Regions from separate parts of the Acidovorax sp. PRC11 genome, predicted to be linked through region 2. Evidence: predicted binding sites of a transcription regulator. Region 2 holds the regulator's gene; each other region holds the start of a gene.
The links. The regulator FNR, encoded in region 2, switches genes on or off when oxygen is low (the NO sensors DNR and NnrR bind a similar motif). The targets are predictions, from matches to a motif close to TTGATNNNNATCAA.

Region 1 (9,756 bases), on a different contig from region 2:
GGTGCGCGGCAGCTGGGGCGAACACGACAGCGTCCCGGTGCGCGTGCACGAGCCGCTGTCCGTGCTGGACGCGCTCGAAGTGGGCCGCGACATGCACTCCTGGGACCTGGACGCGAGCCTGCGCCACATCGCCCAGCACGGCAGCGGCGTGGCCGTGCTGCTGAACTGCGGCGAGAGCGCCGAACAGCTGCTGGCCCAGTTCGACGGCACGGCGCGCGCCTCGCATGCGCCCGAACGCGGCCGCATGGACCTGCGCACCTACGGCGTGGGCGCGCAGATCCTGCGCGAATGCGGCGTCACCCGCATGCAGCTCATGGGCCAGCAGCGCCGCCTGCCCAGCATGACCGGCTACGGCCTCGAGATCACCGGATACATCCCCAAGGAATAACACACCATGTTTGGCGCAGACAAAGGAACCGCGGACAGGCTCGACGGCAGGAAACTGCAGATCGGCATCGTGCAGGCCCGCTTCAACGAAGGCATCACCGAGGCCCTGGCGGCCGCATGCCGCGAAGAGCTGCTCGCCCTGGGCGTGCAGGAGAAGAACATCCGCCACGTGCGGGTGCCCGGCGCGCTCGAAGTGCCGCTGGCCCTGCAGGCCCTGGCCGAGCAGGACGAATACGACGCGCTGATCGCGCTGGGCTGCATCATCCGCGGCGAGACCTACCACTTCGAACTCGTCGCCAACGAATCCGGCGCGGGCGTGACGCGCGTCTCGCTCGACACCCAGACCCCGATCGCCAACGCCATCCTGACCACCGAGAACCTGGAGCAGGCCGTGGCCCGCCAGACCGAGAAGGGGCGCGACGCGGCCCGCGTGGCCGTGGAGATGGCGAACCTGCTGGAGGAGCTGTCTTGAGCGACGATTCCGCCTCCCCTCCGGCGCCCGGCGGCGCCAAGCGCCCGCCGCGCCAGGTGCGCACCGGCACCACGGCCACCGGAGCGCGCAAGGCCGCCTCCAAATCGGCCCGCAGCCGCTCGCGCGCGTTCGCGCTGCAGGCGCTCTACCAGCACATCGTGGGCCGCAACGAAGCCACTGCGATCGACGTGTTCACGCGCGACCTCTCCGGCTTCCACAAGGCCGATGCCGCGCACTACGACGCGCTGCTGCACGGCTGCATCGAGAACGCCGGGGCGCTCGACGCCCTGATCCAGCCGAAGCTCGACCGCACGCTGGCCGAGCTGTCCCCGATCGAGCACGCGACGATGTGGATCGGCGTCTACGAATTCCAGAACTGCCTGGACGTGCCGTGGCGCGTGGTCATCAACGAATGCGTCGAGCTCGCCAAGGAGTTCGGCGGCACCGACGGGCACAAGTACGTGAACGGCGTGCTCAACGGCCTCGCGCCCACGCTGCGCGCCGCCGAGGTGGGCGCCGACCGCGGCCCGGGCGCCGCGCCGTCCGCGGACTGACCGGCCTGCCCCATCCGCCGCCGCCGCTGCAGCGGCCGTCCGCGCCGCACGGGCGGACGGGCGCGCCGGCTCCGCCTCCGCCTTCACCTCCTTCTCCTTCCCGCACCGCCATGAAGTTCTCCTCGCGCGCCGAGCGCATCGAACCCTTTTACGTGATGGAGATCGCCAAGGCCGCGCAGGCCCTGGCGCGCGAGGTGGCGCAGGGCCCGGAGCCGATGATCTTCCTCAACATCGGCGAACCCGACTTCACCGCACCGCCGCTGGTGCGCGAGGCCGCCGAGCGCGCGCTGCAACGCGGCACCACGCAATACACCAACGCACTCGGCCTGGAAGCGCTGCGCGAACGCATCGCCGGCTGGTATGCCGAGCGCTTCGGCGTGGCGGTGCCGGCACGGCGCATCGTGGTCACGGCGGGCGCCTCGGGCGCGCTGCAGCTCGCCTGCCTCGCGCTCATCGAGCAGGGCGACGAGATCCTCATGCCGGACCCGAGCTATCCCTGCAACCGGCATTTCGTGAGCGCGGCGGACGGCCGGGCGGTGATGGTGCCCTCCACCGCCGAAGAGCGCTTCCAGCTCAGCGCCGCCAAGGTCGCCGCCCACTGGGGCCCGAAGACGCGCGGCGTGCTGCTGGCCTCGCCCTCCAACCCCACGGGCACCTCGATCGCGCCCGATGAACTGCGCCGCATCCATGCCGAAGTGCAGTCGCGGGGCGGCACCACGATCATCGATGAGATCTATCTCGGCCTCTCGCACGACGAGGCCTTCGGCCAGACCGCGCTGGCGATCGGCGACGACATCGTCAGCATCAACAGCTTCAGCAAATACTTCAACATGACCGGCTGGCGGCTCGGCTGGATGGTCGTGCCCGAGGCCATGGTGCCGGTGGTCGAGCGCCTCGCCCAGAACCTGTTCATCTGCCCGAGCACCGTGGCGCAGCATGCGGCGCTGGCCTGCTTCGAGCCCGAGAGCATCGCCGAGTACGAACGCCGCCGCGCCGAGTTCAAGGCCCGCCGCGATTACTTCATTCCCGCGCTCGAGTCGATCGGCCTGCCTGTGCCCGTGCGGCCGGACGGCGCCTTCTACGCCTGGGCCGACTGCACCGCCGCCGCGCGGCGCCTCGGCGTGGAAGGCAGCTGGGCGTTCGCCCACGAGGTGATGCAGCGCGCGCACCTCGCCGTCACGCCCGGGCGCGACTTCGGCAGCCATGCGCCCGAAACCTTCGTGCGCTTTTCCACGGCCAACTCCATGGCCCAGCTGCAGGAGGCCATCGCCCGGCTCTCCCGGCTGCTGGCGGCCTGACGCGGCGGCTCCGCCAGGCACTCCCATGAGCTTCGAATGGCCCGTGCGCATCTACTGGGAAGACACGGATGCCGGCGGCATCGTCTTCTATGCCAACTACCTGCGCTTCTTCGAGCGCGCACGCACCGAGTGGCTGCGCTCCCTCGGGCTCGGGCAGCAGCAATTGCGGGAACTCACGGGCGGGATGTTCGTCGTAACCGACGCACGGGTCCGCTATCTGCGTCCCGCGAGGCTCGACGATGAACTGATTGTTACGGCCGTGCTCGAAGAAAGCGGGAAGGCATCGCTGACAATACGCCAGCGGGCGCTCCTGAAAACGGAGCACATGACACAATCGGATGCGGTGCTGCTCTGCGAGGGCACCGTCCGCATCGGATGGGTCGACGGCGCCACCCTGCGCCCGGCCCGCATTCCCGGCCACCTTCTGGAACAACTCTCACCATCATGAATTCGCAAGACATGTCCATCCTGCACCTGGTGCTCAATGCCAGCTGGGTGGTGCAGCTCGTCATGGCGCTGCTGATCGGCGTGTCCGTCGCCAGCTGGGCCGCCATCTTCCGCAAGCTGTTCGCGCTCAAGCGCGTGCGCTCCCTCAACGACGATTTCGAGCGCGAGTTCTGGTCGGGCACCAGCCTGAACGACCTGTACGCGAGCGCCGCGCAGAACGCCAAGAGCGCCGGTCCCATGGAGCGCATCTTCGCGAGCGGCATGCGCGAGTTCCAGAAGCTGCGCGAACGCCGCATCACCGACCCGGGCACGCTGCTCGACGGCGCGCGCCGCGCCATGCGCGCGAGCTTCCAGCGCGAAATGGACGTGGTCGAATCCAGCCTCTCCTTCCTCGGCTCGGTCGCCTCGGTGAGCCCGTACGTCGGCCTCTTCGGCACCGTCTGGGGGATCATGCACGCCTTCACCGGCTTCGCGGGCATGGAACAGGTCACGCTCGCCACCGTGGCGCCCGGCATCGCCGAAGCCCTGGTGGCCACCGCCATCGGCCTGTTCGCCGCCATCCCCGCCGTGGTCGCCTACAACCGTTTCGCGCGCGACATCGACCGCGTGGCGATCCACCAGGAAACCTTCATCGAGGAATTCTCGAACATCCTGCAGCGCAACCTGGGCGCGCACCCGGCGCCCGCCTCCGCATCGGGCCACTGACCGGCCGCCCCTTTCCGCCCGCAGCAAGGAATCCCCTCCCATGCCCACCATGGCCTCGCGCGGCGGCAGCCGCCGCCGCTCGATGAACGAGATCAACATGGTCCCGTTCATCGACGTGATGCTGGTGCTGCTCATCATCTTCATGGTGACCGCGCCCATGCTCACCCCCAGCCGCATCGACGTGCCCTCCGTCGGCAAGGGCGCCAAGCCGCCCAAGTCCTTCGGGCAGGTGATCGTGCAGAAGGACGGCAGCCTGCAGCTCAAGACGGGCGACCTCGAACGCCCGGTGACGCTCAAGGAACTCGGCGCCGCCGCCAAGACCTGGCAGGCCACGCAGGAAGAAGGCACGCCGGTGCTGATCACCGCCGACAAGGGCGTGACCTACGAATCCGTGGTCAAGGCCATGGATGCGCTGCAGCGCGCGGGCGTGCAGCGCGTGGGCCTCACTGTCAAGTCGGGCGGCTAGGCGCACCCGCGTCTCCACCGCTCAGCCCGTTTCCCCTTTTTTCGCCGCGCCCCTTCCGGAGCCGTTTCCGAACGCGATGCACGCCCACAACGACCGAGACCAGTTCGCCCCCACGCGTCCGCCGGGACGCCTGCGCGCCGTCGCGCTGGCGGTTCTGGTCCACGCCGCGCTCATCGGCGCCCTGACCTGGGGCGTGAACTGGAAGACCAGTGCGGACCAGCCCGCCATCGAGGCCGAGATCTGGTCCCCCTTGCCGCAGCAGGCCGCCCCGGCCGCGGTCGCCCCGCCGCCACCGCCGGTGCCGGTGCCGCAACCCGCGCCGCCTCCGCCGCCTGCCCCGGCACCCCCCCCCCCCCCCCCCCCCCCCCCCCCCCCCCCCCCGAAGGCCGCCGCCGCGCCCAGCGAGGCGGACATCGCCATCGAGCGCGAGAAGAAGCGGCTCGAACAGGAGAAGAAGGAGCGCCAGCTCCAGGCCGAGCGCGACCGCAAGGAGCGCGAGCGCAAGGAACAGGCCGAGCAGGACAAGAAGGAACGCCAGCAGAAGGAAAAGGCCCAGCGCGAGAAGGAACAGCAGCAGCAGCAGCAGCAGCAGCGCGAGAAAGAGCAGCGCGAGAAGGAACGCCGCGAGCAGCAGGAGAAGCAGGACAAGCTGGAGAAACAGCAGGCCGAGAAGGAACGGCAGGAGCAGCTGCAGAAGAAGCAGGCCGAAGACAAGCGCAAAGCCGAGGAAAAGCGCAAGGCCGATGCGGCCGAAGCCAAGCGCCTGGAAGCGCAGCGCCAGGAGAACATCCGCCGCATGCAGGGCATGGCAGGCGCCACGGGCGGCGAGACCGCCACCGGCAACGCCCAGCGCAGTTCCGGCCCGTCGGGCAGCTATGGCGGCAAGGTCGCGGCCAAGGTGCGGCCGAACATCGTCTACCCGGACGCGATCTCGGACAACCTGAACACCCAGGTGGAAGTGCGCGCATCGCCGGACGGCACCATCGTGGGCATCCGCATCACCAAGTCCAGCGGCAACAAGTCCTGGGACGACGCCGTGGTGCGCGCGCTCGAGAAGACCGACACCCTGCCGCGCGACGTGGACGGCCGCGTGCCGTCATCGCTGTCGATCGGATTCCGGCCGAAGGACTGAGCCGGTCAGCCCGGGCCGCCTGTCCGGTCCCGGAACGGCCATGCACACGCCGCGCGCCCCGTGGGTGCCGCACGCCCCGGCCCACCCTGACGGATCGTTCTTCCCGCACCCGTGAAAACGGGCCCCGTCGTTGAACAGGACCCGTCGATGTGCGGCACGACGCAGGAGGCAGTTCCTGCAATGGCGGGATGCGGACGCGCCCGCCGGCGCATCCGGGGGCCCGCCTTACGCCTCGCGGCGTTCGATCCAGCGGTTGATCTTCAGCGCCAGGAGCGTGCAGACCGCGCCCGAGAGCAGGTAGACGCACACGGCCACCAGGCCGAACTTGGCCGACAGGCCGAGCGCCACCAGCGGAGCGAACGCAGCGCCCACCAGCCAGGCCAGATCGGCCGACAGGGCCGCGCCGGTATAGCGGAAGCGCGGCGAGAAGTTCGCCGTCACGGTGCCCGACGCCTGGCCGTACGACAGGCCGAGCAGGATGAAGCCGACGATGATGAAGATGTTGTTGCCGGTCGTGCCGCTGCTCAGCAGCCAGGGCGTCACGAGGCTGAACAGGCCGATCAGGCAGGCCATCACGCCCAGCGTGTTGCGGCGGCCCACCCGGTCCGCCAGGCTGCCGGACACCACGATGGCCAGCGCCGCGCAGAAGGCGCCCGCGATCTGCACGCCCAGCACGTGGACGATCGACTGCTCGGAATACATCGAGATCCAGGACAGCGGGAACACCGTCACCATGTGGAAGAGCGCGAAGCTCGCCAGCGCGGCGAAGGCGCCCAGCAGCACGTTGCGGCCTTCGTTGCGCATGAGCTCCACCGCGCCGACGGGCGCCAGCTCACGCTGCTGCAGCAGGTCGGTGTACGACTGGCCCACGATCAGCCGCAGCCGGGCGAACAGCGCCACCACGTTGATGGCGAAGGCCACGAAGAACGGGAAGCGCCAGCCCCAGTCCAGGAACTCCTGCACCGAGAGGTTGCTGTAGAGGTAGGCGAACAGGCTGGCCGCGAGCACGAAGCCCACCGGAGCCCCGAGCTGGCCGATCATGGCGTACCAGCCGCGGCGCTCCTTGGGGGCCGACATCGCCAGCAGCGAGGGCAGGCCGTCCCAGGTGCCGCCCAGTGCCAGGCCCTGGCCGATCCGCAGCGCGACGAGCGCGATGATGGCGCCCTGGCCCGCATTGTTGTAGCTCGGCAGGAAGGCCATGCCGGCGGTGGAGGCGCCCAGCAGGAACAGCGCGATCGTCAGCTTGGTGCCGCGGCCCCAGCGCCGCTGCACGGCCATGGAGATGGCGGTGCCGATCGGACGGACCACGAACGCCAGCGCAAAGATGGCGAACGCCATCAGCGTGCCGTCGAGCCGCGAGAGGAACGGGAACAGATAGGAGGGGAAGACCAGCACGCACGCCAGCCCGAAGACGAAGAAATCGAAATACTCGGACGACCGGCCGATGATCACCCCCACGGCGATGTCGCCGGGCGATGCTTCTTCATGGGTGTCCGCATGGGACAGGGATTCCTCGTGATGGAAATCCCCGGAAGGATAGGTAGCGGCTGACCCACTCATATGAAAGCTCCTGGATTCATGCTGAACACGGCTTCCGTTCTACTCTTCGGTTCGCCCCCCTACAAGGCGACTTTTCCCCTACCGGGGGTCGGACAAACCCTTACACTCCCATGGTTTTGCGCCCATCGGCCCGCAGGCCGCGCCAGCGCATACCGGAGGCCCGCGCTTTGACCTTGGACAAAATGTCCAATCGACACGGCCCACCAACGTATTACATTTGCCCCATCCTGTAATCCGCGTTTGCCCTAAACGCGCTTTTGTTACGCCCACCCCAAGCATGTCGAAAACCATGAAACTCCGCGGGCCCGCATGGCTCGGCGCGGCCGCCCTGGCTGCCGGCCTCGCCGGCTGCAGCAAGGCCGTCGTCCTCAATCCGGCGGGCGACGTCGCCGCGCAGCAAGGCCAGCTCGTCGTCACCGCGACGCTGCTGATGCTGATCATCATCGTGCCGGTGATCCTGCTCACCTTCCTGTTCGCATGGAAGTACCGCCAGGCCAACACCGAGGCCGATTACGATCCCGACTGGCACCACTCCACCACGCTGGAGCTGGTGATCTGGACGGTGCCGCTCATGATCATCATCGCGCTGGGCGCGCTGACTTGGATCAGCACCCACAAGCTCGACCCCTACCGGCCCCTGGACCGCATCGACGCCGCCCGGCCGCTGCCGGCCAGCGTCAAGCCGCTGGAGATCCAGGTCGTGGCCATGGACTGGAAATGGGCGTTCTTCTACCCGGAGCAGGGCATCGCGACGGTGAACGAAGTGGCCGCCCCGGTGGACCGCCCCATCGTCTTCAAGCTCACGTCCACGTCCACGATGAACGCGTTCTACGTGCCGGACTTGGCCGGCATGATCTACACCATGCCCGGCATGCAGACCGAGCTGAACGCCATCATCAACAAGGCGGGCGTCTACCACGGCTTCTCGGCGCACTACAGCGGCCCGGGCTTCTCGGGCATGACGTTCAAGTTCCACGGCCTGAAGGACGGTGATTTCGACAAGTGGGTCGCCGACGTGAAGGGCACCGGCAAGGCACTCGATGCCAAGACGTACCTGGCCCTGGCAAAGCCCAGCGAGCGCAACCCCGTGGAGCGATTCGCGTCGGTCGAGGCCGGCCTCTACGACAAGGTGCTCAACCGCTGCGTGGAAGACGGCAAGATGTGCATGCACCACATGATGGCCATCGACGCGAACGGCGGCGAGGCCTACCTCAAGGCCGTGGGCCTGAACCTGCCGCAGGACGTGTGCACGGCCGAGAACTCCGCCCGTGTGATCGCCTCCCTGGAAACGCGCGACGCCACGCGCGCCCCCACCCCGCAATGACCCTGTAGGGCCTGCTGCGCGCGAGCGGCGCAGGCCCCCTTCAGAAGAGACCCGTTATGTCCTCCGAACAAATCTCCGCCTCCCACTGGGCCCTGGGACGGCTCACCTGGGACTCCGTGCCGATGGCGCACGAGCCCATCGTGCTGTGGACCTTCATCGCCGTGGTGCTGGGCGGCCTCGCCGTCTTCGCCGCGGTCACGCGCTTCCGCCTGTGGGGCCCGCTGTGGCGCGACTGGGTGTGCAGCATCGACCACAAGAAGATCGGGATCATGTACATGATCCTCGGCATCGTGATGCTGCTGCGCGGCTTCGCCGACGCGGTGATGATGCGCCTGCAGCAGTCCATCGCCTTCGGCGACAACATGGGCTACCTGCCGCCACACCACTACGACCAGATCTTCACCGCCCACGGCGTGATCATGATCTTCTTCGTGGCGATGCCGCTCGTGACCGGGCTGATGAACTACGTCGTGCCGCTGCAGATCGGCGCGCGCGACGTGGCCTTCCCGTTCCTGAACAACTTCAGCTTCTGGATGACCACGGCCGGCGCCATCCTGGTGATGATCTCGCTGTTCCTGGGCGAGTTCTCCACCTCCGGCTGGCTGGCGCTGTCGAACCTGGGGGCGCAGAACCCGGGGACCGGGCTGGATTACTACATATGGGCGCTGCAGGTCGCGGGGGTGGGTACGACGCTCTCGGGGATCAACCTGATCGTCACCATCATCAAGATGCGCGCGCCCGGCATGAACCTGATGAAGATGCCCATCTTCACCTGGACCTCGCTGTGCACCAACGCCCTGATCGTGGCCTCGTTCCCGGTGCTGACGGCCGCCCTGGTGCTGATGTCGCTCGACCGCTACGTCGGCACGAACTTCTTCACGAACGACTTCGGCGGCAACCCGATGCTCTACGTGAACCTGATCTGGATCTGGGGCCACCCCGAGGTCTACATCCTGGTGCTGCCCGCCTTCGGCATCTTCTCCGAAGTGGTGGCCACCTTCTGCCGCAAGCGCCTGTTCGGCTACACCTCGATGGTGTACGCCACGGTGGTGATCACCATCCTGTCCTACCTCGTGTGGCTGCACCACTTCTTCACGATGGGCTCCGGCGCGAGCGTGAACACGTTCTTCGGCATCACCACGATGATCATCTCGATCCCGACGGGCGCGAAGATCTTCAACTGGCTGTTCACGATGTACAAAGGCCGCATCCGCTTCGAGCTGCCCATGATGTGGACCGTCGCGTTCATGGCCACCTTCGCCATCGGCGGCATGACCGGCGTGCTGCTGGCCGTGCCCCCGGCCGACTTCGTGCTGCACAACAGCCTGTTCCTGATCGCCCACTTCCACAACGTGATCATCGGCGGCGTGCTGTTCGGCCTGTTCGCCGGCATCAACTACTGGTTCCCGAA
Region 2 (9,756 bases):
GCCATGAGCACGCCCCAGGCCAGCATGGCCACGTGCAGCAGGGTCCACGCGGGGCGCAGCGCGGCGGATTGCTGGGTGAGCCAGGCGAGCCGGTCCATGGCCAGCGCGGCCGTGGCGCCGGCCAGCGCGTAGCCGGCCAGGCGCGCGAGGTGGAACCACGCCGCCCGCACGACACCCCCTCCCGGGCCGGCAATGCCGGCACGGGCTCCGGCAGCGCCCCCCGTCTGCGGGCCGGCCACCGGCGCCACGGCCATCCACTGCACGCGGCGCCCGTCCCGGCGTCCTGCGCCCGCGCCCGCGCCCGCGCCGCCGATGATCGCGCCGCAGGGTGCCGCGCACATCGCGAGGCAGTGGGGTCCGCCCGCCAGTCCCATGGCGAAGGCCGTCCAGATCAGGGCATCGGGCATGGTGCGGCTCGGCGGTGCTCGGTCGCTCGAAGGCGTGCGCGGCGGCTCAGATGATCCGCGAGAACCGGGCGCGCGTGCGGTCGGCCTGCAGGTAGCGGTCGAACACCATGGCGACGCCGCGCACGAAGAACCAGCCCATTTCGGTCACCGTGATGCCATCGTCGCCCAGCGTGACCAGGCCGTCCCCGGCCATGCCGCCCAGCACTTCCAGCTCGGCCGCGAAGTAGCGGCGGAAGTCGATCAGCCACGACTGCTCCATCGGCTCGAACAGCACTTCGCCCTGGCACATCAGCGCCATGATGACCGAGCGCCGCACGAGGTCGTCGCGCGTGAGCGCCAGGCCGCGCACCACCGGCAGGCGGCCCTGGTTGATCAGGTCGTAGTACTCGTCGAGCGTCTTGGCGTTCTGGCTGTAGGTGGCGCCCACGCGGCCGATCGCCGAGACGCCCAGCGCGATGAGGTCGCAGTCGGGCTGCGTGCTGTAGCCCTGGAAGTTGCGGTGCAGCCGTCCCTGGCGCTTGGCCACGGCCAGTGCGTCGTCCGGCAGCGCGAAATGGTCCATGCCCACGTACACGTAGCCCGCGTCCTGGAAGGCGTTGAGCGAGCGCGACAGCATCGAGACCTTGGCGGAGGCCATCGGCAGCTCGGCCGACACGATGCGCCGCTGCGGCTTGAAGCGCTCGGGCAGGTGGGCATAGGCATAGAGCGCGATGCGGTCGGGCCGCAGCTCTGCCACCTGGGCGAGCGTGCGGTCGAACGATTCGGGGGTCTGCCGGGGCAGGCCGTAGATCAGGTCCACGTTGATCGACTCGAAGCCGATCCGGCGCGCCTCCTGCACGAGCGCGAACACCTGCTCGGCGGGCTGCACGCGGTGCACGGCCTTCTGCACGGCCGGGTCGAAATCCTGCACACCGAAGCTCAGCCGGTTGAAGCCGAGCTGCGCGAGCCTGGCGAGCCGCTGCGCGTCCACCGTGCGCGGATCGACCTCGATCGAGTATTCGCCGCCGGGCACGAGCGTGAAGCTGCGCCGCAGCATGTTCATGAGTTCCTGCAGCCCGTCGTCGCTCAGGAAGGTGGGGCTGCCGCCGCCGATGTGCAGCTGGCTCACGGCCTGGCCCGGCGCGCAGTGGGCCATGTGCAGATCGATCTCGCGGCTCAGGTAGCGCAGGTAGACGTCGGCGCGCTCGGGATGGCGCGTGATGATCTTGTTGCACGCGCAGTAGTAGCACAGCGATTCGCAGAACGGGATGTGCACGTAGAGCGAGAGCGGCACGGCCTTGGCGGCCGAGCCGAGCCGGCGCTGCTGCAGGGCCAGCACGTACTCGTCCGGGCCGAAGGCCTCCACGAAGCGGTCGGCGGTCGGATAGGAGGTGTAGCGGGGCCCCGGCACGTCGAAGCGGCGCAGAAGCTCGGGAGTCACAGCGTTCATGGTGCGGAATTCCTTGTCGGTCCACAATGTGCACCAGGTGCCGCGCCCGCGTCCTTGACATCGGTCAAGCATTTGGAAGCGTGTCGCTGCCACAATTGACGCATCACAGTTGTATGCCACATTGACCGCGTGTCCACTCCGTACACGGCAGTCGTGCAGTGGCCGGAATGCCTCGAAGGGAAGGCCACTCATCCATGAATCCTCACACCATCAAGGTCGCCTGTTCGAACTGCAACCTGCGCGAACTCTGCATGCCGCTCGGCCTGAACGACCAGCAGCTGCAGCGCATCGACGACATCGTGGCCACGCGCCGCAAGGTCAAGCGCGGCGCCACGCTGTTCCGCAACGGCGAGGCCTTCACGTCGCTCTTCGCCATCCGCACGGGATTCTTCAAGACCTGCGTGGCCACCGAGGACGGGCGCGACCAGGTGACGGGCTTCCAGATGGCCGGCGAGATCATCGGGCTCGACGGCATCGTGAGCGACCACCACACCTGCGATGCCGTCGCGCTGGAGGACGCCGAGGTCTGCGTGATGCCTTTCGACCGCATCGAGGAGCTGTCGCGCGAGGTCACCGCGCTGCAGCACCACGTGCACAAGATCATGAGCCGCGAGATCGTGCGCGAGCACGGCGTGATGCTGCTGCTCGGCAGCATGCGCGCCGAGGAGCGCCTGGCCGCGTTCCTGCTCAACCTCGTGCAGCGCCTGCATGCGCGCGGCTTCTCGCAGTCCGAACTGGTGCTGCGCATGACGCGCGAGGAGATCGGCAGCTACCTGGGCCTCAAGCTGGAGACCGTGAGCCGCACGTTCTCGAAGTTCGTCGAGGAAGGCATCGTCGAGGTCAAGCAGCGGCACGTGCGCATCGTCGAGCCGGATGCGCTCAAGCGGATAGTCAACAGCCAGGCTTGCCACTGACATCCCCCTGAGGCGCCGGTGGCCGGGCGAAGCCCGCTCCACGGCGTCTGCCGGCATGGCCTGCTCCGCGGCCTTTTGGCGGGTGAGGCAATGCGTGTTCGACGACCGTGCTTTGTGCGCATCACTGCATGAACTTGCCGCATTCCAGCGGGCGCTCCCCCGTGGGCACGGGGCAGCGGTTGAGTTCGAACGGCGACATCGACAGCAGCGTGGTGAGCGCGCCCGAGAGCATGCACAGCGCCCAGAACACGAAGAACGCCACCGTGTAGACGCCCTCGCGCGAGAGGGCGAGGGGCTGGTCGGCCCAGTGCAGGGCGGCCGGGTCCACGAAGGCGAACACCACCATTTCGATCAGGCCGGCCACCAGGAAGGCGGGCCAGGCGATCCACATCAGGCGCTGGGCTTTCATCGCGATCTCCTCCTTTGCGTTGCATCTGCTGCTACCGGAAGCGGCGGCCCGCCGGGGCGAGGCCACTTCAGCGCGGCTGGTCCTGCTGCGGCGTGGCGGCGTGGTTGCGTGCCTTCATCGCCGGCTCCATGCCGGCACGCGCGCGTTCCCGCGCGAGCGTGCGGTTGATCTCGATGCCCTGGCGGTAGTAGTCCTCGGCCACCACCGGGTCGGGCTGGCGCACGGCGAGCCATGCGGTGGCCGTGCCGGCCACCACCACGATCGCGGGGCCCGCGATCACCATCCACACGTGGCCGAACTTCCACCAGGGTTGGGCTGCCGTGCCGGCCGCGCTGCCGCCGGCCGTCGCCGCTGCATGGGTTGCTGTCGTCATGATCTGGCTCCTTCTTCCTCGTCGCGCGCCCATCACACCATGCGGTCGCGGGGCACGCCAATACCGAATAACACCAATCCCCACCCTCTGCATGCCGCTCAGCGCGGCACGAGGAAGATGGACTTCTCGCGCACGTGGGCATGCGTGCCCAGTGCCTCGATGTCGAACGCCACCGGATGCGATCCCGGCGCGGCCGAGCCGTAGGGGATCTGCAGCCGCACGGCCACCCAGCGCGACTGCGCCGCGCCGATCTCCAGTTCGGCGTCGGACGCCACCACCAGCCCTTCCATGCCCGTGGCCGCGATGCGGTAGCGCTGGGGCGCCTCGGTCGCGTTCATGATCTGCAGGCTGTAGACGTTCTCCAGCCGCCCGCCCGCGACGATGCGCGAGAGCGCCGCGCGGTCGCGCACCACGTCCACCTTGAGCGGCGTGCGCAGCGCCAGGCTCGTGATCATGCCGGCGCTGAGCGCCACCAGCACGGCGGTGTAGATGAGCACGCGCGGCCGCAGCACGCGGCGCAGCATCTGCGACTGCGTCCAGCGGTTCGCCACGCCGTTCTGCGTGGAGTAGCGGATGAGCCCGCGCGGGTACTTCATCTTGTCCATCACGGTGTTGCACGCATCCACGCAGAGGCCGCAGCCGATGCATTCGTACTGCAGGCCGTTGCGGATGTCGATGCCCACCGGGCAGACCTGCACGCACAGAGTGCAGTCGATGCAGTCGCCCAGGCCCTTCGCGCGGTGGTCCACCGACTTGTTGCGCGGGCCGCGCGGCTCGCCGCGCGCGTCGTCGTAGGTGACGACGAGGGTGTCCTTGTCGAACATCGCGCTCTGGAAGCGCGCGTACGGGCACATGTACTTGCAGACCTGCTCGCGCAGGAAGCCAGCGTTGCCGTAGGTGGCGAAACCGTAGAACGCCACCCAGAAGAGCTGCCACGATCCCTGCAGCGCCATCACCTCTGCGCCCAGTTCGCGGATCGGCACGAAGTAGCCCACGAAGGTGAAGCCCGTCCATGCCGAGACGGCGATCCAGAGGAACTGCTTGAGCGCCTTCTTGCGGACCTTCTCGAAGGTCCAGGGTCCGTTGTCGAGCCGCAGGCGCGCGCTGCGGTCGCCCTCCACCTTGTGCTCGATCCACATGAACATCTCGGTGTACACCGTCTGCGGGCAGGCGAACCCGCACCAGAGCCGGCCCGCCACCGCGGTGAACAGGAAGAGCGAGAGCGCCGAGATGATGAGCAGGCCCGTCAGGTAGATGAAGTCCTGCGGGTAGAGCACCAGCCCGAACAGGTAGAAGCGCCGCGCGCCGAGGTCGAACAGCACCATCTGCCGCTCGCCCCACTGCAGCCACGGCAGACCGTAGAACACCAGCTGCGTGAAAGCGACCATGGCCCAGCGCCAGCGCGCGAACACGCCGGCGATGGACCGCGGGTAGATCTTCTTCTGGGCTTCGTAGAGGGAGACGACTTCGGCCTGTGCCGATCCGCCGTCCGCCGGAACGGGGGCGATCGGGATGACCTTGCGCGGCTGTCCGTCAGGGGGCTTCATGGGGTTCTGCTTTGCTTTGCCGGCCGGCGGTCTCGTGTCGTGGGAGCGGGTCGTTGCGCATCGCGCATCGGGGCCGAAAAGGGAGCGGCGCGCCGGCCGGCGGCGCTCCCCGTGCGGTCCCTTCGTTCAGCGGGCCGGAGCGGCCGCTGCGGTGTTCGCGCCCGGCCGGTTGGAGAGGCCCCACACGTAGGCGGTGAGCACGCCGATCTGCGCATCGGTGAGCTTGCCGGCCTGCGCGGGCATCTGGTTCGTCTTGCCGTGGTTGATCATGGCGGTGATGGCACCCTCGCCCCAGCCGTGCAGCCAGACATCGTCGGTCAGGTTGGGCGCGCCCAGCGCGGTGTTGCCCTTGCCGTCCATGCCGTGGCAGGCAGCGCACGCCGTGAACTTGGACTTGCCCAGCGAGGCGCGCAGCGAATCGTGCGGGCTGCCCGACAGGCTCAGCACGTAGTGCGCGAGGTTGCGCACGTCCTCGGGCGAGCCGACGGCCGCGGCCATGGGCGGCATCATGCCGATGCGGCCCTTCTCGATCGTCTCGCGGATGTTGGCGGGCGCGCCGCCATGCAGCCAGTCGCCGTCGGCCAGGTTCGGGAAGCCCTTGCTGCCGCGCGCATCGGAGCCGTGGCACTGCGAGCAGTTGTTCATGAACAGGCGCTCGCCGATCGCCATCGCCTCGGGGCTGGCGGCAGCCTGCTCGGTCGACATCGCCGCGAAGCGGGCATACAGCGGCTCCAGCTCGGCCTTCGCCTTGGCCATCTCGTTCTCGTACTCGCCGCGCTGCGACCAGCCCAGCTGGCCGGTGAAGCGGCCGAGGCCGGGATAGGCGGCCAGGTAGCCCAGGCCGAACACGATGGTGATGACGAACAGCCACATCCACCAGCGCGGCATCGGGTTGTCCATCTCGGTGAGGTCGCCGTCCCAGACGTGGCCCGTGGTGTTGTCCGCACGCGGCTCGACCTTCTTGCGCGAGGTGATCCACAGCAGGATGAGGCAGCCGGCGATGCCGCCGAGGGTCAGCGCGACGACGTACACCGACCAGAAATTGTGGGTGAAGTCACTCATGGTTCTTCTCGTTCTTCAAAGAATTCAGGGGAGCGTCCTGCTCGGCGAACGGCAGCTGCGCGGCCTCCTCGAAACGGGACCGGTTGCCGCGCGAGAACGCCCAGACCAGGATCCCGAGGAAGAGCGCGAACGAAACCAGCGTCGCGATGATGCGCACCGTGGTGATGTCCATGGCGGCCTCCCGTTACTTGAGCGCGCGGCCCATGACCTGCAGGTAGGCCACCAGCACGTCCAGCTCGGTCTTGCCCTTGACCTCTTCGGCCGCGCCGGCGATCTGCTCGTCGGTGTAGGGCACGCCGGCCACGCGCAGCGCCTTCATGCGGGGCGCGGCGACGGACGGGTCCACCGCGGTCTTCTCCAGCCAGGAATAGGCCGGCATGTTGGACTCGGGCACCACGTCGCGCGGGTTGTTCAGGTGGATGCGGTGCCACTCGTCGCTGTACTTGCCGCCCACGCGGTGCAGGTCCGGGCCCGTGCGCTTGCTGCCCCACTGGAAGGGGTGGTCGTACACGAACTCGCCCGCCACCGAGTAATGGCCGTAGCGCAGCGTCTCGGCGCGGAAGGGGCGGATCATCTGCGAGTGGCAGTTGTAGCAGCCCTCGCGCAGGTAGATGTCGCGGCCCAGCAGCTGCGTGGCGGTGTAGGGCTGCACGCCCTCGACCGGCTCGGTGGTCGACTTCTGGAAGAACAGCGGCACGATCTCCGCCAGGCCGCCGATGGCCACCACCAGCACGATCAGCACGATCATGAGGAAGTTGTTGGTCTCGATCTTCTCGTGGGAGAAACCGGCTTTTGTCGTTGTGTTGTCGGACATGAAAGCGCTCCAGGGGTTCAGGCGTGGGCGGGTGCCACGGCCGGGATCTGCACCTTGACCGAGCGGCCGGCCATGGCGGTCTTCCATACGTTCCAGGCCATCACCACCATGCCCGCGAGGTAGAGCAGGCCGCCGGCGAAGCGGATGACGTAGAAGGGATAGGTGGCCTTGACGCTCTCGACGAAGGTGTAGGTGAGCGTGCCGTCGGCATTCACCGCGCGCCACATCAGGCCCTGCATGACGCCGGCGATCCACATGGCGGCGATGTAGAGCACGATGCCGATGGTGGCCATCCAGAAGTGCAGCTCGATCGCCTTGATGGAGTGCATCTTCTCGCGGCCGAACAGGCGCGGCACGAGGTAGTACAGCGAGCCCATGGTGATCAGGCCGACCCAGCCGAGCGCGCCGGCGTGCACGTGGCCGACGGTCCAGTCGGTGTAGTGGCTCAGGGCGTTCACCGTCTTGATGGACATCATCGGGCCCTCGAACGTGGCCATGCCGTAGAACGACAGCGACACGATCAGGAAGCGCAGGATGGGGTCGTCGCGCAGCTTGTGCCAGGCGCCCGACAGGGTCATGATCCCGTTGATCATCCCGCCCCAGCTGGGGGCCAGCAGGATCAGCGAGAACACCATGCCCACGGACTGCGTCCAGTCGGGCAGCGCGGTGTAGTGCAGGTGGTGGGGGCCGGCCCACATGTAGGTGAAGATCAGCGCCCAGAAGTGCACGATCGACAGGCGGTAGCTGTACACCGGGCGGCCGGCCTGCTTGGGGATGAAGTAGTACATCATTCCCAGGAACCCGGCGGTGAGGAAGAAGCCCACGGCGTTGTGGCCGTACCACCACTGCACCATCGCGTCCTGCACGCCGGCATAGGCCGAGTAGCTCTTCATCCAGCCCGCTGGCACTTCCGCGCTGTTGACCACGTGCAGCAGAGCCACCGCGAGGATGAAGCCGCCGAAGAACCAGTTGGCCACGTAGATGTGGCGCACGCGGCGCTTGCCCACGGTGCCGAAGAACACGATCGCGTACGACACCCACACGAGCGTGATCAGGATGTCGATGGGCCATTCGAGCTCGGCGTATTCCTTGCCCGTGGTGTAGCCCAGCGGCAGGCTGATGGCCGCGGCCACGATCACCGCCTGCCAGCCCCAGAAGGTGAACGAGGCGAGCCGGCCCGCGAACAGGCGCACCTGCCCCGTGCGCTGCACGACGTAGTAGCTGGTGGCGAACAGCGCGCAGCCGCCGAACGCGAAGATCACCGCGTTGGTGTGCAGCGGACGCAGGCGGCCGTAGCTGAGCCACGGAACGCCGAAGTTGAGTTCAGGCCAGGCGAGCTGGGCGGCGATGAGCACGCCGACCAGCATGCCGACCACCCCCCACACGACGGCCATGATTGAAAACTGCCGCACGACCGTGTCGTTGTAGTGCGCGGCGTTCGAGACAGAAGAATCCATCGGGCACCTCTTTGGTTTGCTTACAAATTCTGACGAGAGGGAGGCAGGGAGCATTTGACGAGCATCAATCGTCCCGAAGAATGCGTTCGCCTTCCTGCTCGACGTTCTCGAACTGGCCGCGGTCGATGGCCCACCAGAGGCCCACGAGGATCAGCAGCACGAGCACGACGGACAGCGGAATGAGCAGGTAGAGGATGTCCATCACACGGCTCCCTGCGCGAGCGCTGCGCCGGCCTGCGGCACGGCCGCGCCCGGTGCGGTGGCCGGGGTGTCCGGCCCGTTGCCCTCCCCGCGCCCGCTGCGTGCGAGGCGCGCCGCATTGGCCACCACCAGCAGCGAGCTGAGCGCCATGCCCAGGCCCGCGAGCCAGGCCGGCATCCAGCCCGCCACCGCGAGCGGCACGCACAGCGCGTTGTAGGCCGCGGCCCAGGCGAGGTTCTGCCGCACCACGCGCAGCGTGCGCCGCGCGAGCCGCACGCTGCGCTCGACCATCGCGAGCCGGTCGCCCATCACCACGAAGTCCGAGCGCGAGCGCGCGAGCGGCACGGAGCGGCCGAAGGCGAACGACACGTGCGCGCCAGCGAGCACCGGCCCGTCGTTGAGCCCGTCGCCCACCATCGCCACGCGGTGCCCCGCGGCCTGCAGCGCGCGCATGCGGTCGAGCTTGTCCTGCGGCGAACAGTCGCCCCGCGCCACCGCGATGCCCGCGCTCGCGGCCACGCGCGCCACGGCATCGGCCCGGTCGCCGGAAAGCAACTCGACCGCGATGCCGGCACCGCGCAGGCGGGCGATCACGCCGGCCGCATCGGCGCGCAGGTCTTCACGCCAGTCGAAGCGCGCGATCTCGGCGGGCCAGGCTGCGTGCGGCGTGCCGTCCGCGTCGACCACCGCAGCCGTGCCTTCCGGCAGCGGCTCCGCGCACAACGCCATCTGCTGCACTGATTCAGGCTCGCTCTCCGCCGCCCGGCCGAGCCGCAGCAACGCGGGCGCGAGCCGGCCTTCGCCATCGTCCACGCGCGCGACGAGGCCCTGCCCCGCCACCTCGCGCACGTCGCTCACTTTCCAGCGCGCAGCGGCGCCCTCGCCGTGCGGCCCGGCCGCTTCCACCAGCGCGCGCGACAGCGGATGCAGCGAGTGCCGCGCCAGCGCCGCCGCCAGCCCCAGCGCATCGGCCGGCGCGAAGCCCGGCGCCGGGTGCACGCCGGCGATGCGGATGCCGTCCTGCGTGAGCGTGCCGGTCTTGTCGAACACGACCGTGTCCACGGCCGCCAGGGCCTCCAGGCCCTGCAGATTGCGCACCAGCACGCCCTGCCGCGCGAGCGCTCCGGCCGCCGTGAGCATCGC
Region 3 (9,756 bases), on a different contig from region 2:
CGTGCGCCGCTACGCGGCCCGGCCGGTCGATGCGTCCATCTGGGGGCTGTCGAAGCAGACGCTGGACTTCCGCATCTACGTGACCGATGCCCGCGGGCGCGTGCTCTTCGACACCGAGCGGCGCTCCGTGGGCGACGATTACTCGCAGTGGCGCGACGTGGCCCGCACGCTGCGCGGCGAATACGGCGCCCGCGCCACGCGCGACGTGCAGACGGACGACACCAGCGGCGTGATGTACGTGGCCGCGCCCATCTGGATCGACGGCGCTGGCGGCGAGCGGCGCATCGGCGGAGTGCTCACGGTGGCCAAGCCGACGCGGACCGTGCAGCGCTTCATCGACCGCGCCGAACGCAAGGTGCTGCAGGGCGGGCTGCTGCTGCTCGCGCTGTCGGCCGCCGTGGGCGTGGCCGTCACCGTCTGGACGGTGTGGCACGTGCGCCGCCTGCGCGACTATGCCCGCAGCGTGCAGGCACCGGGCGAGGGCGCGGGCCCGCCGCCCCCGGTGCCGCGCGTGCCGGGGGAACTGGGCGACCTCGCGCGCGCCATGGACCGCATGCGCGAGCGGCTCGCAGGCCGAGACTACATCGAGGGCTACGTGCGCGCCCTCACCCATGAACTCAAGAGCCCCGTGGCGGCCATCCGCGGCGCGGGCGAGCTGCTGCAGGACGACCTGCCCGCGGACGACCGCCGGCAGTTCGCGGCCCAGGTGGTGGAGCAGAGCGAGCGGCTGCAGCGCCTCGTCGACCGGCTGCTGGAGCTAAGCAAGCTGGAGCAGCGCCAGCATGCCGAGGCCGGCGCCGCGCCCGTGGCCCTGCGCGCCTGCGCCGAGGCTGCCCTGCGCCAGTGCGCCGCGCGCGCCCGCCAGCGCGGCGTGCGGCTGCAGCTGGAGGGCGAAGGCGGCAGCGGCCCGTGGGAGGCCGAACTCATCACCCTGGCACTGGGCAACCTCGTCGACAACGCGATCGACTTCTCGCCTGCGGGCGGCACGGTGCGCGTGGTGCTGGACGGAGCCACCGCCACCGTGCAGGACGAAGGGCCGGGCGTGCCGGACTACGCCCTGCCGCGGCTGGGCGAGCGCTTCTTCACCACCGCGCGGCCGGACGGCACGCGCAGCGGCTCGGGCCTGGGGCTGGCGATCGTGAAGCGGGTGATGGCACTGCACGGGGGCCGGCTCGACGTGGCCCGCACCGCACAGGGGCTGCGGGCGACGCTGGTGCTGGGCGGCTGACGGCCCCAAACGGACGCACCCAGCCCTCCAGCCCGCGGGCCCGTGGAAGCCGCGTGGCGGCGCCGCGCTACTTCACGCCCGCCTCACACACCTCATTTCCCCCTCACACCCGGAACCCAGACTGCCCCTCCATCACCACTTGCCGGAGGAGCTTCCCTTGAAACGTCCCTTTCTCGCCAAAGCCGCCGCGCTGTTCGCGGTCACCCTGCTGCTGCTGTTCGGGCTGGGCATGGTCGAAGACACCGTGCGCGACCGGCAGCACTACCGCAGCGAAGCCACCCGCAGCGTGGCCCAGAGCCTGGCCGGGCCGCAGACGCTGCTCGGGCCGATGCTGCACAGCGCCTGCGTGGAAACCTGGGACGTCGTGACCGGCAAGGGCGAGGAGCGCCGCACGACCGAGCAGCGGCGCGAGTTCCTGCTCACCGCCATGCCCGAATCGCTGCAGGTGCGCTCGGGCGCCGCGATGCAGCAGCTGGCGCGCGGCCTGCACCAGGTCAACGCCTATACCCTCCAGGCGCACGTCACCGCGCGCTGGGCCACCCTCGCGGACCTGCGGCCGCACGCCACCGTGGAGGGGTCGCGCATGCAGTGCGGCGCGCCCATCCTCATGCTGGCCGTGGGCGATGCCCGCGGCATCCGCGCCGCCCGTGTGGAGATCGACGGGCAGCCGCTGGCACTCAAGCCCGGCACCTTCCACCCCACCTACACGCGCGGACTGCACACGCCGCTGCCGGAGTCGCTGCGCGGGCGCGGCGAGCCCCTGAGTGCCTCGGTGGATCTCGAACTGGTGGGGACCGAGCGGCTCTCGGTCGTGCCCCTGGGCGGCACGACCGACGTGCAGTTGCAGAGCAGCTGGCCGCACCCGTCGTTCGGGGGCCGTTTCCTGCCGTCGGAGCGCACGGTCGGCGACGACGGGTTCACGGCGCGCTGGCACCTCTCCGCGCTGGCCACCACCGCGCAGCAGGACGTGGCGGCCAGCCGGCGGCTCTGCGACATCGGGGGCGATGCGGCGCCCTACGAGCCGCCGGGCACGGCCGAGGCGGGCTGCGCCGACGCGTTCGGCGTGTCGTTCATCGATCCGGTCAACCCGTATTCGCTCTCCGACCGCGCCACGAAGTACGGCGTGCTGTTCATCGCGCTCACCTTCGTGGCCGTGGGCCTGTTCGAGCTGCTGCAGCGGCTGCGGGTGCACCCGGTGCAGTACCTGCTGGTGGGCAGCGCCCTGTGCAGTTTCTTCCTGCTGCTGGTGAGCCTGTCCGAGCACCTGCCGTTCGGCACGGCCTACGCGGCGGCGGCCGGCGCATGCGTGCTGCTGCTGGCCTACTACGCCTGCCACATGCTGCGCAGCGTGCGGCGCGGCCTGCCGTTCGGCGCGGGCATCGCCCTGCTCTACGGCCTGCTCTACCTGCTGCTGCAGCTCGAGCAGACGGCGCTGGTGGTGGGATCTCTGGCGCTGTTCGCGGTGCTGGCGTTCGTGATGGTGGCCACCCGCAGGCTGGACTGGTATGCGCTGTCTTCCGGGGGGCGGGCGCTGCCCTCTGCCCCGCGGACGGAGGCAGGCCGATGACCGGGAACACCGCCTCCACCCCCTCCATCGCGGCATCCGCCGTACCACACGGCACCGCAGCCTGGTCGGGCTATCTCTCGGCATGGCAGATGCCCGGAGCGGCCATGGCACCTTCGCCTCTCGGCCCGGAGGAGACTGCCCGGCTCGAACGCTACCGCGACCGTTTGCTGGCGGCGTGGGAAGCCCGCGACCAGGACGCCCTGCGCACCGCGAAGCAGGCCGTGCTCCGGACGGTCTGCATGCGCCCGATGCGCAGCCCGGTCTTCACGCAGGCCCTCCGCGTCCTGTCGTGGCGCATGGCGGCGCTGCGCCTGGGACGGTCGCGCGTGTGAGCGTGGCAACGCTGCTGCGCGGTATCCGCCCTGCGGCCTGCCGCCTGGATGACCGACTCAGGCCGCGGCAGCGACCCGGCTCTCGGCTTCCGCCCCGGCCGGATCGCTGGAGCATGCGCCGCCGCAGCCGTGGATGGGCTCGGCCGGCAGCGCGTCCGGCGCATGCACGGTGCCGCTGGCAGGGTCGTAGCCCACGCGGCGCAGGTGCAGGGCCAGCGCGGCATCCATGGTCTGGGTGTGCTGCGGGAACCAGACCGCCAGTTCGCTGGCCATGTGGCGCAGCACGGCGGGCTCGCCGGCTTCGGCGCGGGCCGTGCCCTCGCCCATGACCTGCAGCACCACCTTGTGCTGCAGGCTGTGGCAGTTGCCGGAGGCGAAGCGGGTGGCGGCCATCCAGGCGTCTTCGCGCGCGAAATGCCCGGTGGTGTGCGCCACGAGCGCGCGCCACGCGGGCAGCAGGGCCCCGTCGTCCGCCTCCTGGACGGCGGCCAGCAGCGCGACGAATTCCTCGTGCGTTTCATCCATGAGGGGCAGGTCGAGGGCCAGGCCCTCCGACCATTGCAATGCGGCCATGCGTCTCTCCAATCCTTGGGGCTTCGGGTGAGCGATGCAGCTTAGGCGCTGCCACCCGGCGGGGATTTGACGCAGGTCAGCCTTCTCCCGCGGCGGCAGCCAGGCGGTGGCGAAGGCCGGGCGTGCAGCGAATCCGCACACGCAAAAAAAGAGGCCGGAGCCTCCCTGGTGGAAGGATCCGGCCCACAGAGGACCATGGCGTGGCGTGCCATGGTTCCCACCAGTGTGGCTTACTGGTTGTACATGCGCTTGGCGTCGGCGACGCACTTGTCCTTGGCATCGCCGCTCATCGTGTCGCAGCGCTCCTTGGCGGCCTTGTAGTCGGCTTCGCGCTTCTCTTCGGCGGCGTCCTTCTTGGCTTCCGCCACATTGGCGTTCTTCTCTGCCATCGAGTCGGCGGGCTTGGCCTGGGTGCGTGCCACCTTGGCGTCTTCCTTGGCCTTCACGTGGGCTGCCTTGGCATCCTTCTGGCACACGTTCTTGGCGTCGCCCTGCAGGTCGTCGCACTTTTCCTTGGCGACGTCGTAGGCGGCGTCGGCGCGGGCTTCGGCGACCTTGTAGGTGTTCTTGTCGCTGGGCTTGTACTGCGCCTGCAGTTCGGCCTTGGCGATCTTCTCGTTGCCCTTGGCTTCCTTCTGGCAGACGTCCTTGGCATTGCCGGTCATGCCGTCGCACTTGGCCTTGGCGGCCTTGTAGTCGGCGGAGATGCGGTCGCCCGCGGCCTTGTGTTCTTCCTTGGTCATGGCCATGCCGGACGTGGCGATCAGACCGGCGACGGCCAGGGCGAACAGATTGCGTGCGTGTTTCATTGTTTTCTCCTCAAGTCAGTGAAGGGGGGTTGGTTTTTTCGAAGGCTTCCGGAGCGTTGGCTCCGGCGGCCGATGTGTTGTGAGGGGGAGAGTTTGGACAGCCGGGATCACTTGTCGAAGCGGAAATCCGGATGGCGGTCCTGCCAGTCCTTGAGTTCCTTCTCGGCAGCGTCGCGGGCCAGGCCCTGGCGTTCCTGCAGCTTGCCCAGGAACTGGTCGCGCTTGCCGGCCACGACGTCCAGGTCGTCGTCGGTCAGCTTGCCCCATTGCTCCTTGATCTTGCCGGTGAATTGCTTCCAGTTGCCCTTGATGGTGTCTTCGTTCATGGACGATCCTCTCTTGGTACCTCGCTGCCCCATCCACTCCGGTGGGGTGGAACCCTGCGGGCTGCGATGGAAGAGACTGTAAGAGTCGCCCAGTCACCGTCGCGTAGGTACGCCGGATATGGCCGCGTCAGCCCAGGACTACTGGCGACGTGGGCACCCAGCCATAAAAAAAGGGCATGCGAGCATGCCCTTCGTCTTCGATGGCGCAGCGGCGCCTGGAGGCATCAGTGCGACAGGTGGAGCCCGCACTCGCGGTTGTCCTCGCCCTTGGTGGGATCGACGTAGTCGAAGTTGTTCGGCAGTCCATGCGCCTTGCAGTACTCGTGCAGGTCCTTGGAACTCCAATGCAGCAGAGGCGCGACCTTGATGAGGCCGTCGGGGTTGACGCTCACGGGATCCATCTGCGCGCGCACGGCGGTGTCGGTGGCGCGCAGCGCCGTGAACCAGACCTTGGGCGCCGTCTCGCGCAGGGCGCGCGCGAAGGGTTCGAGCTTGACCTCTTCCGTGAACGCGGCGTGGCGCGGATCGTCCAGCGCGGGCGTGGGACCTTCCACGGCTTCGCGGTGGGCGCGCGAGCGCCTGGGCAGGTAGATGCGCAGGTCGAGGTTCAGCAGGCGCGCCACCTCGTCGGCATAGCGGTAGGTGGCCTCGGTGTTGTAGCCGTTGTCCATCCACACCACCGGGATGTCCGGCCGGGCCTGCGTGCACATGTGCAGGATCACGGCCTCGAACGGCCGGAAATTGGTGGTGACGATGGCGGGCTGGCCCAGGCCGATGGCCCAGTCCACGAGGCCCTGCGCGTTGCGGCCGAGTTCGGCGTTGATCTGTGCGAGGTCGATGCTGCTCATGGGAATGCGTGGCTCCGGTGACCCGCCGGGAAGGAGATGGAGGACCGGCGGCAGGGTGGGGATTGTGCCGCGCGCCCGGCCGTGGACGCCGGACCCGGCCGGACGCCCCCGCTGCGCGCAGGGGCCTTCCGCCTTCCCGCAACAAACATGTCCATATGTCACTGTCGAGTCACACAACATGGTTACAAATTGCCAGCCTCCGGGGCCGCCGTGCGCCGGAGCACGCCCACAACGCTCTACAACATCCGCGTCCCATGTCCATTTCCCCGCTCCGCGCACGCCAACCCGTGCGCCATCCCGTGGCAGTCGCCTCCTCCCTGCTGGTCCTTCTCCTGAGCGCCTGCGGCGGCTCCGGAGGTACGTCCGACAACTTCGAGAAGGGACGCTGGACCACTGGCGACCTGCACACGCACACCGTCCAATCCGACGACTCGCGCACCACCCAGACCCTGGACTTCCTGCTGGGCAAGGCCTTCACCACCTATGGGCTGGACTGGATGGCGGTCACCAACCACCTGCGCTCGTCCAAGTACGACGATGCGGCGAACCTGCTGCCCGCGCCCCGGGCCTTCGCCTACGGCATGGAGGCGTACGAGATGCCGCGCATCAAGGCGCTGCAGGATGCCGGCAGCTACAAGGGCAAGCTGATCTACTCCGCCTTCGAATGGGACATGCCCACGCACGACCACATCGGCGTCGGCATCTTCCAGGGGGCCAGCGGCAGCTGGAAGACCTCCCCGAGCGCCGCCAAGGAGTTCCAGTACCTGTTCACGACGGGCGCCGAAACGCTCTTCGATCCGGCGGACGTGGCCCGCTGGAAGACCCAGTACCCGCAGCGCTACAACCAGACGGGCGAAGACGCCCTCAAGGCCATCGCCTGGCTCAAGGACAAGTACCCCGACACCAGCTACGCGCTCATCAACCATCCCTCGCGCAACCCGGGCAAGTACACGATCGCCGACTTCCGCCAGATGAACGATCTGGCGCCCCGGATCGTGTTCGCCATCGAGGGCATGGTGGGCAACCAGCTCGAACCCGACCGCGGCGGCTACACCTCCGCCTATGTCGATGCCAACCGGCCCAACCGCACCTACGGCGGAACGGACTACGTCGTGGCGCAGGTGGGCGGCGTGTGGGACGCGCTGCTGGGCGAGGGCCGCCGCATCTGGAACATCGCCGACTCCGATTCGCACTTCGAGATCGACTCGAACAACAACAGCAGCGGCTACTACCCCGGCGAATACGCCAAGAACTACGTCTGGCAGGCCGCCAAGGCGGACGGCCACATCGGCGGGCTGGTCGACAGCCTGCGCGCGGGCCGCAGCTTCGGGGTGTTCGGCGACCTGATCAACGCCCTGGACTTCCAGGTGTCCGGCGCGGCCGGCAGGGCGACCATGGGCCAGGAGATCCAGGCAGCCTCCGGCGAACGCGTGACGGTGCGCATCCGCTTCAAGAGCCCGCCGGTCAACAACTACCAGCGCCCGGTGGCGAGCGGCAACCTGGGGAACATGACGCCCAAGGTGGACCACGTGGACCTCATCGTGGGGGACGTGGGCGCCAAGGCGCTTCCCGGCACCGACGCCTACCGGCAAGCCACCAACCCGAGCACCCGCGTGGTCCGCCGCTTCACGGCCGCGGACTGGACCACCGACGAGGAAGGCTACAACGTGGTGGAGTTCCCGATGACGGTCACGAAGAACCAGTACCTGCGGCTGCGCGGCACCAACCTGGGCGAGAACGTGGCCGGGCTGACGTCCGGGGGCGAGCCGCTGCCGGACCAGCCGGTCACCACGACCGATCCCGCCAGCCGCCACGACCAGATCAACGACCGCAACTACGGCAGCCTCTGGTTCTATTCGAACCCGGTCTTCGTGTCGCTGCGCTGATCGCGCCACACCTCGCCGCCCGCCTGGGTGAAGTCGGCCAGCGAGGCGCGCAACCGTAGCACGCCGGTGCGTCCCGCGGCGCCGCTCAACGGCGGTGGCGCGCTGACCGGCAGCACGCTGAACCGCTACCTGACGCGCGCCGCTACGTGCAGGACCAGATCACTTTCACGCCGCTGCTTGCGGGGGAGCCCTGCACCATCGCACAGCCCCTGTCCAGGGGCTCTGCGGGAATGTCCTGCATGCCGAAATGCAAGGGTCAGCGGGAACCGAAAAACACGGCAGTTGCGGCACAGTGCGGGGCGCAATGTCGCTTGCCTACTGGTTCCGGGAGGAACCTGCGGAGCCCATCGAGAATGGGAGAATTCAATACGGACCGGGAAAGGGGTTGCCCAAGCTGGTTTTCAAAGGGTTGGACAATTCACAGAAACTTGTCGAGAAGATAGCCACCGTCGATCCGGTGCGCAAGAAGATCATCCTGATCCAGCCTAGAGAGAAAGCCCTTTATGTCTCAGGCTTGCGAGAACCAGGGGTACCGGGATACCTGTATCTGTTCGCCCATGCGAATGCAACCCGCCTGCAGGGAGTGCTAGATCTTGGAGAAATCGTCAAGCTATTTCGCTTCAGCGGGATCTGGCACAAACAGCCGATCTTGCTAGATGCCTGCAATGCCGGCGCAATGGTAGACGGCGTCGCCAGCGTGTTGGCGAGGTCCTTGCAAACCCACGTGACGGCGCCTACTACGACCACATGGAATCATCCTTTAGGTGGCTCTGCCATCGGTCAAGGAGCCTTCGACAAGCTTCCAGGCATATTGGAGAGGCTGTCCATTCCAAACTTCCTGCGCCCGGGACAGTGGCGAACCTGGGGGCCGGACGGTGAGCCCATCGCCATTACACGCACATCCCCGCGCGATGGTGGTGAACCCGTCAGAGGACCATTGGCAAACGAGCTGCTGAGAAAGCGATGATTTTGCGCTGTTGGAAACGGATGGGCTGCGGCCTGCGACTACTTTTGCTTTTCTCGGCCCTGATCGGCAGCTACACCGCATGGTGGTGGATCGACAGCGCTCGCACCTGCGAAACCCAGGACGAATACAACCTTCGCGGCATCTGCCTCCTGCGCATCCAGGAGCGGGCCGAGCAGGGCGACAACGCCGCACAGTGGGGCTACGGCGCCTACCTCGAAACGGAAGGCAGGGAATCGGAAGCACGCCAATGGCAATTACGCGCCATGCATGGGGCACAGGTGGGGCTGGCCCTTCGCAGCGAGATGAAGGTCTTCTGCGACCGCATTCCGGGCTTCGAGGCGCGCACGGTGGAGGCCATCATGCTGCGCGTGGCGCCGACCAGCCCCGACGCCCATCTTCGTTTGCTGCAACTCTACATCCATCCCGGCTGCGGTGCCTTCGACCTCGATAAGGCCAGTGCGCAGATTCCCCTGCTGACGCAATGCGCGCATCTGACGCTCGAAGACTACCTGGAGCGTGCTGCAAGTGCCAACTACCACATCCCGGCGGACACCCGAACGGCCATCCGCGCCAACCTGGCGCTCTGCGAACAGGAACTGGCGGGGCATGCACCACCGGACACCACCGTGCAGGAATTCATGCCTGTCCGCCGCAAGGACGTGGAAGCACTGCGGCGCCGCCTCGAGGCGGCGTCGCGCTGATTCACCGCCCCATCCGCTCCACCCACTGCGCCACGTCCTGCGCCGCCTGGGCCGCTGCCTCGGCCATGGCGAGCGTGCCGCCGCGCGCGTCGGCCGTGGGGGCCGGCCGCTGGACGACGAAGACGCGCTGGGCCATGAGCTTTTCGCCCGCCTGGGTGGAGTCGGCCAGCGAGGCGCGCAAGCGCAGCACGCCGGTGCTGGCCTTGGGCGACTGGAAGACCTGGCTGAACTCCTCGATTTCCACGCGCAGCACCACGGGCGGCTTGCCGGTGTCGACGAGCTGCGATGCGCCCTCGTCGCCCATGAGCACGGCGCGGCGCAGTCCGAGCTGGTCGCGCAGGGCCTGCTGCACGAGTTGCGCGGGAGGCTGGCTCCAGCGCGCCTGGCCGTAGGGACGCAGGTGGCGCGGATCGTCGTAGGCCAGGCGGTAGAGCACGGCGGTGCTGCCTTCGACCGGCCCGGCGACGGCCACCTCCGGCAATGCGATGGGCGGCAGCGGCGCACCGCGCTCGGCGGACG

Region 1: the regulator FNR is predicted to act here: its motif matches at 7,189-7,202, upstream of cyoA (ubiquinol oxidase subunit II).
Region 3: the regulator FNR is predicted to act here: its motif matches at 3,767-3,780, upstream of Q9R47_RS19375 (hemerythrin domain-containing protein).

What each region holds. Positions count from the first base shown of each region.
Region 1 is NZ_JAUZUQ010000006.1:251,397-261,152, forward strand. Features, by position in the region: gene ribBA (bifunctional 3,4-dihydroxy-2-butanone-4-phosphate synthase/GTP cyclohydrolase II) at 1-388, shown strand, start outside; gene ribH (6,7-dimethyl-8-ribityllumazine synthase) at 395-859, shown strand; gene nusB (transcription antitermination factor NusB) at 856-1,413, shown strand; gene Q9R47_RS09430 (pyridoxal phosphate-dependent aminotransferase) at 1,524-2,711, shown strand; gene ybgC (tol-pal system-associated acyl-CoA thioesterase) at 2,737-3,159, shown strand; gene tolQ (protein TolQ) at 3,156-3,863, shown strand; gene Q9R47_RS09445 (ExbD/TolR family protein) at 3,904-4,329, shown strand; gene tolA (cell envelope integrity protein TolA) at 4,406-5,461, shown strand; gene Q9R47_RS09455 (MFS transporter) at 5,687-7,021, opposite strand; gene cyoA (ubiquinol oxidase subunit II) at 7,299-8,345, shown strand; gene cyoB (cytochrome o ubiquinol oxidase subunit I) at 8,402-9,756, shown strand, end outside.
Region 2 is NZ_JAUZUQ010000016.1:170-9,925, forward strand. Features, by position in the region: partial or broken gene Q9R47_RS17360 (sulfite exporter TauE/SafE family protein) at 1-407, opposite strand, end outside; gene hemN (oxygen-independent coproporphyrinogen III oxidase) at 454-1,836, opposite strand; gene fnr (fumarate/nitrate reduction transcriptional regulator Fnr) at 2,031-2,750, shown strand; gene Q9R47_RS17375 (hypothetical protein) at 2,872-3,159, opposite strand; gene Q9R47_RS17380 (FixH family protein) at 3,227-3,532, opposite strand; gene ccoG (cytochrome c oxidase accessory protein CcoG) at 3,631-5,079, opposite strand; gene ccoP (cytochrome-c oxidase, cbb3-type subunit III) at 5,206-6,141, opposite strand; gene Q9R47_RS17395 (cbb3-type cytochrome c oxidase subunit 3) at 6,134-6,313, opposite strand; gene ccoO (cytochrome-c oxidase, cbb3-type subunit II) at 6,326-6,955, opposite strand; gene ccoN (cytochrome-c oxidase, cbb3-type subunit I) at 6,973-8,412, opposite strand; gene ccoS (cbb3-type cytochrome oxidase assembly protein CcoS) at 8,477-8,614, opposite strand; gene Q9R47_RS17415 (cation-translocating P-type ATPase) at 8,614-9,756, opposite strand, start outside.
Region 3 is NZ_JAUZUQ010000020.1:18,993-28,748, forward strand. Features, by position in the region: gene creC (two-component system sensor histidine kinase CreC) at 1-1,228, shown strand, start outside; gene creD (cell envelope integrity protein CreD) at 1,386-2,795, shown strand; gene Q9R47_RS19370 (hypothetical protein) at 2,792-3,127, shown strand; gene Q9R47_RS19375 (hemerythrin domain-containing protein) at 3,185-3,700, opposite strand; gene Q9R47_RS19380 (hypothetical protein) at 3,931-4,509, opposite strand; gene Q9R47_RS19385 (CsbD family protein) at 4,617-4,835, opposite strand; gene Q9R47_RS19390 (phosphoadenosine phosphosulfate reductase family protein) at 5,060-5,683, opposite strand; gene Q9R47_RS19395 (S-layer protein) at 5,938-7,569, shown strand; gene Q9R47_RS19400 (hypothetical protein) at 7,874-8,536, shown strand; gene Q9R47_RS19405 (hypothetical protein) at 8,557-9,237, shown strand; gene Q9R47_RS19410 (ABC-type transport auxiliary lipoprotein family protein) at 9,239-9,756, opposite strand, start outside.